DNA from 2 places in the Sphingobacterium sp. NGMCC 1.201703 genome. Region 1 is predicted to be linked to the other one. Evidence: riboswitches for the same ligand, from Rfam matches in the RefSeq annotation. Region 1 holds a riboswitch; the other holds the start of a gene.
What was found. Region 1 has a riboswitch for S-adenosylmethionine ahead of metE (5-methyltetrahydropteroyltriglutamate--homocysteine S-methyltransferase). Riboswitches for the same ligand answer to the same signal wherever they lie in the genome.

Region 1 (3,272 bases):
GATCAATTTTACCGTATTCCCACCGGAAATGTTCACAATGTCAAAGGCTTTGGCTTGGGCTTAAGTTATGTACAGGATATTTTGAGAAGACTCAATGGAAGAATCACCGTAAAAAGTGAAAAAGATAAGGGCACAACCTTTGAAGTAATTTTACCCTTAAAAAAATAACACGTTCCTTTTTTGTATATTCAGGGAACATTAGTGAAAATTAATAGATTCATTATGCAAAAGATATTATTAGCAGAGGATGATCCCAATTTGGGGGATCTTTTAAAGGACTATCTCGAATTAAAGGGAAAATTTGACGTTACACTCTGTACCGATGGAGACGAAGCTGTCTCCCAGTTCAAAAAAAATGATTATGATTTATGCATTTTCGATGTCATGATGCCCAAAAAAGACGGATTTACCGTGGGCCGTGAGATCAGAAAAACAAATAGCACCGTACCGATCATCTTCGCCACTGCAAAAGGCATGATGGAGGACAAGACAGAAGCATTTGAATTAGGTGGAGATGATTATATCACAAAGCCCTTCCGTGTTGAGGAGTTACTTCTTCGGATCAATGCCTTACTGAAACGCAGTGTCAGGGACAAAGAGGATGAAGTAGTCGCAGATAAGTTTGAAATTGGAGATTACTTCTTCGATTATACAAGTCAGCAGATTTCCTATAAAGGTCAGACACAAAAGCTTTCGACCAAAGAAGCCGAACTACTTCGCCTGCTTTGTTTAAAAAAGAATGATGTTTTGACCCGTGAAGAAGCTTTGTTAAAAATATGGCATGATGACAACTATTTCACCGGAAGAAGTATGGATGTATTTCTCAGCAAACTTCGTAAATATCTAAAAGAAGACAGTAAGGTTGAAATCGTCAATGTTCACGGAAAAGGTTACAAACTCCTGGTGAGCTAAAGGCATGGAGGGTGGGATACCTAGGATCTATTCCACCCTCCTTTCTAATGAAAAGAAAGAAATAAAACATTTCTATCCTTAGCATAATACAAAAAATAGATGCACTTTTATAAAAAATTTGCATATCAAAAAGAAATGTGCTAACTTAGCGTCGCTTATAGAGAAAGGCAGAGGGAATAGACCCGATGAAGCCTTAGCAACCTGTCCCTTGACAAGGTGCTAAATTCTACCCTACTTGACATGGGAATGATAAGCCGAAGTCACCGAATTCTAGTGTGTCCTTCTCTCTAGCAAGAAATATAGTTGAAAAAGAAATATTAAAAACATTATTATGTTATTGACTAACAATTTAGGTTACCCTCGTGTGGGCGCGTTCCGCGAATTGAAAAAAGCCAATGAGGCCTATTGGGCTAAAAAATCTTCTGTTGAGGAATTATTGGACACAGCAAAAAAAATTCGTGAAGGCAATTGGAAAACACAAAAAGATGCTGGAATAGATTTGATCCCTTCCAACGACTTCTCTTTTTACGATCAGGTATTGGATTTGACCCTTACTGTTGGTGCAATTCCTGCCCGTTACCATTCTTTATTGAATAAAGTAGACAACAACTACAGCTTAGACTTATATTTTGCGATGGCGCGCGGTTTCCAACAAGAGGGAATTGACGTAACTGCAATGGAAATGACCAAGTGGTTGGACACCAACTACCACTATATGGTTCCAGAATTCACAAAAGATCAAGAATTTAAATTGACTTCCGAGAAATTCTTAAACGAATACAACGAAGCAAAATCATTGGGTATTGAGACAAAACCAGTATTACTTGGCCCAATCACTTACCTTTTGATCGGTAAAGAAAAAGAAGCTGGTTTCGACCGTATTGACCTATTGGACAAATTGGTTCCTGTATATGAGCAGATTTTGTCTAAGTTAGCAGAAGCTGGCGCACAATATGTTCAGATCGACGAACCTTTCCTAGCTTTGGATCTAGACGCAAAAGTAAAAGCATTATACCAACCTACATTTGAGAAATTAGCTGCAGCGGCAAAAAACATCAAATTGATCGCGACAACTTACTTCGAAGCGTTAAAAGACAACGAAGATATCGCTATTAACTTACCGATCCATGCATTACACCTGGATCTTGTACGTGGCGAAAACCAATTGGATACCGTTTTAGCTAAAGTTCCGGCATCATTGACATTATCTTTGGGTATTGTTGAAGGCCGTAACATCTGGAAAAACGATTACGAAAAGTCGTTGGTTAAAATCAAACAGGCAGTTGATGCATTAGGAAAAGACCGCGTTTGGATTGCTCCTTCTTCTTCTTTATTGCACGTTCCTTTTGACTTGGACAATGAGCACAATGAGCAATCATTGCCTGCTGAAGTGAAAAACTGGTTAGCGTTCGCTAAACAAAAATTAGCAGAGGTAAAAGACCTAGCAGTTTTAGCAGAAGGTGAAGTTGATAGCGAAACCGCAAAACGTTATGAAGCAAACAAAGCAGCAGCTGAAAGCCGCCGTACTTCTCCATTGATCCACAAACCAGAGGTAAAAGAGCGTACAAGCAACATTACTGATGATGATGCGAAACGTACATCTGTATTTGCGGACCGTAAAGCAGCGCAACAGGCTAAATTCAACTTACCAGCGTTCCCAACAACAACGATCGGATCTTTCCCACAAACAAAAGATGTGCGTAAATGGAGAGCTGATTTGAAAAAAGGAGCGATCACACAGGAAGAGTATGATAAAGCGATTGCCGAAGAGACTGAAAACACAATCCGTCTTCAAGAGCAATTGGATATCGACGTATTGGTTCACGGCGAATTCGAACGTAACGACATGGTTGAATACTTCGGTGAGCAATTGGCTGGATACGCTTTCACACAAAACGGTTGGGTACAATCCTACGGTTCACGCTGTGTAAAACCTCCGATTATTTATGGTGATGTATACCGTCCAGAGGATATGACTGTACGTTGGTCTTCATACGCTCAATCATTGACTAACCGTCCGGTTAAAGGTATGTTGACTGGCCCTGTTACCATCCTACAATGGTCTTTCGTACGTAACGACCAACCGCGCTCAACAACGACTTACCAAATTGCATTAGCGATCCTGGATGAAGTACAAGCGTTGGAAAAAGCAGGTATCAAAATCATTCAGATCGATGAGCCAGCTATCCGCGAGGGATTACCATTGCGTAAAGCAGATCAAAAAGATTACCTGAACTGGGCTGTACGTGCATTCCGTGTTTCGTCATCCAATGTAGAAGATGATACGCAGATCCACACACACATGTGTTATTCTGAGTTCAACAACGTGATCGAAGATATCGCAGCAATGGATGCTGACG
Region 2 (3,272 bases), on a different contig from region 1:
ATATATAGCGGAAGCTTGATGGATGACATCTCAATATAAATATCTCAAGAAAAAATACTACAAAATGACTGTCGATCAAAGTTTTTATATAGGCTATATCAGCAAGACGAGAGGTCTTAAAGGCGAAATGCAATTGTTTTTTGAATTTGAAGACTATGAGAGCTTGGATATGGATGTTGTTTTTTTGGAGATCAACAAAAAACTTGTTCCTTATTTTATCGATACGATAAAACTGCAGAAAAATAGTACAGCCTATGTGACATTCGAAGACGTAGATCACATCGACAAGGCGCAGGCGCTGGTTCGAAAAAAGGTTTATCTTCCCAACGATAAAATGCCTGAACGGGATCCGGATGATTTTAGATATACAGATTTAATTGGCTTTTTGGTGATCGATGAAAACCACGGTGAATTAGGAGAAATTACGGATGTACAGGAATTCCCACAGCAGTTCGTTGCTACCGTTGATATGGATGGAAAAGAATTGATGTTCCCGTTATCCGATGATCTCATTTTGGGTATAGACGGAGAAGAGGAAATTATTGAAGTAGAATTGCCTGAGGGGCTAGTCGACCTCTATAAAGAATAAGAGCGATTGTCCCAGAAATTCGTCTCTGATAACAAAATAAGGATCTAAATTTAAGGTGTTTTTTTAATCCTCGTGCATACGACGAAGAAGGTCTAAGTTCGTAAAACAATTTAGACCTTTTTCTGTCATAAAATTTAAGTCCGATTTTATTTAATAGTATTGATGTGCTGAAACATTCAGGTGTAGCTCAACTCTGCTGGATTTTGAGTATCTTGGTAGTAGATAATCAATTTATTGACCACATTAAATGATCTGTTTTGAAGCCATTATTGATCCTTATTTCAACGATATTTTTGTCCTCTTGCGTTTTTCTAGGAAAGGATAAGGAGTTCTCCGCTGGAAATTACCAGGTTATTTGCGGCTATACCAATGAGGCTTATTTGAAGGCTAAAGCCGATAATCCGCTAAATGTTGAGCCTGATATCCCCTGTGATCATCCGCTTTATCATCGTTCCTTTCTCTCGCTACGGGATAAAGCACATTTTGTCCTCGCTATAGACGATGTCCTGTTGAATGGTAAATACACATTTAAAGGAAATAAGCTTGAGCTTATAGATGCTGCCAAGGGAAAACTTTCCTTGGATATTATCCAGATAAACAAGGATTTTGTGCAGTTGAAAGGTGACTTCTCTCCATTTAATTCCGCCCATTTGCCCAATACCGAACGCCTATATATCAATTTCGAATTGGACAAGACTCCCATTCGCGAGCAGCCTAGTAAATTTGATAGCGAAGTCAATCTGTGGCGTAATATTCCAACAAGAGCTGAGAACGAGCGAGAGATAAAGGCCCGAGCATTGAATTTTTTGGATTATTCGATTGCCTATTTTCAGCATATCTCTAATTCCGGTGTTCATAATGATTATAAAATAGATGGGGTCGAATCTCCGATTACCTATGCCCGAAATGGAATAGTATTAAAAAGATGGGAAGATGTTCCTGTCTCGTGGAAGGAGCTGTTTTACAACGAGGAAAATGCATTGGTTGCCTATAAATATTTAATGGATGGGTTTAAGTACGGACAGAAGGAGAAGTATAGTGTTTCCGGTCTATTGTTAATCACATTCTATTTAAAGAACCTACGCAATGCTCTTTCTACTTTGGAGTAATTTGGGCGGGAAAAAATTGGCACGAGGCAGCTTTGGTGCCATAATTTTTAGATTTTCAAAAAAATATTTTTGTTGTTTGGTTTTTTAAAACGATATTAGCAACGCTTATAGAGAAAGGCCGAGGGACTAGACCCAGTGAAGCCTTAGCAACCTGTATTGTTCAAGGTGCTAAATTCTACCCTGCTCCATGTGGGAAAGATAAGTTACATGCAGATAGACATATCCTCGACTTGTGCGTTTCGATGTAAGCCAACCCAAACTTAAAACAGTTTTTTAATGAAGATTACCGACCATATCCAGAACGCTAAAGGAAAAACATTGTTTTCTTTTGAGCTATTGCCGCCTGCTAAAGGACAGGGCATCCAAAGTATTTTCAAAACAATGGATGAACTGATGGAATTTAAACCACCTTTTATTGATGTAACTTATCATCGTGAAGATTACATCTATAAGGAACATGCTAGCGGGTTATTGGAACGTGTGTCCTATCGCAAGCGACCGGGAACAGTCGCAATATGTGCTGCTATCATGAATAAATATAAGGTGGACGCAGTCCCGCATCTGATATGCGGAGGCTTTACCAAAGAGGAAACGGAAAATGCTTTGATTGACCTGAATTTTCTGGGTATCGACAATGTGTTGGTGCTGCGAGGTGATGCGCGCAAAGGCGATGCTGATTTTATTCCAACTGAAGGTGGCCATGCTTTTGCAACGGATCTATTGGAGCAGGTCACAGATATGAATAAGGGGAAATATCTCCATGAAGATATTATTACATCTGAGAAAACTGATTTTTGTATTGGTGTTGCCGGATATCCTGAGAAGCATTTTGAATCCCCTAATTTCAATACAGACTTTAAATACCTGAAGCAAAAAGTCGACATGGGGGCCGAATTTATCGTGACACAGATGTTCTTTAATGTAGAAAAATACAAGGAATTTGTTACCAAATGTCGGGACAACGGAATTCATGTACCTATTATTCCGGGGCTCAAACCTTTGACGACAAAAAAACAGTTGGTCACATTGCCACGAATTTTCCACTTGGATATTCCAGAGGAATTGAGCGATGCCGTTGCATCATGTAAAACCAATGCCGATGTGAGGCAAGTAGGTGAAGAATGGCTTGTGCAACAATGTCAGGAGCTGATTAAATTTGGTGCGCCTGTGTTGCATTTTTATACCATGAGTAATCCCGGGCCAACCAAAAAAATCGTTGAAAAATTAGCCTAAAAATCAAAAAAAGCGAGGGAAGCCCCTCGCTTTTTTTATTGAACCTATAGTAGGCATACCATTATACCTTTGCGAAAGAATTCCTGTACATGCAATTGTTGCCTTCATGTATATACGGGGCTTAAGATGAAATCAGCCCCCTTTTAAAAAAATATATTTCTCTTTTCATTATAGAAGAGGTTTCTTTAGAAAAAATATTTTTAGATAGATCATGGTGTTAAATAGTGTTAATTAACATTTTTAAATCGAGATAACTGTTTAATTTAAAGTACTAAAAGGAATAAAGATTTAGACCAATTGACCTTATGACGTACAGTAAATTAAATACTCTGTTCGGTTTG

Region 2: another riboswitch for S-adenosylmethionine. It lies ahead of metF (methylenetetrahydrofolate reductase [NAD(P)H]); the one in region 1 lies ahead of metE (5-methyltetrahydropteroyltriglutamate--homocysteine S-methyltransferase).

The regions. Positions count from the first base shown of each region.
Region 1 covers NZ_JBLOHD010000010.1:195,988-199,259, reverse strand. The annotation lists gene ACK8HY_RS19515 (sensor histidine kinase) at 1-168, shown strand, start outside; gene ACK8HY_RS19510 (response regulator transcription factor) at 223-912, shown strand; SAM riboswitch class I at 1,065-1,168, shown strand; gene metE (5-methyltetrahydropteroyltriglutamate--homocysteine S-methyltransferase) at 1,244-3,272, shown strand, end outside.
Region 2 covers NZ_JBLOHD010000005.1:312,393-315,664, reverse strand. The annotation lists gene rimM (ribosome maturation factor RimM) at 65-589, shown strand; gene ACK8HY_RS12290 (hypothetical protein) at 847-1,698, shown strand; SAM riboswitch class I at 1,801-1,903, shown strand; gene metF (methylenetetrahydrofolate reductase [NAD(P)H]) at 1,975-2,931, shown strand; gene ACK8HY_RS12280 (DUF2723 domain-containing protein) at 3,237-3,272, shown strand, end outside.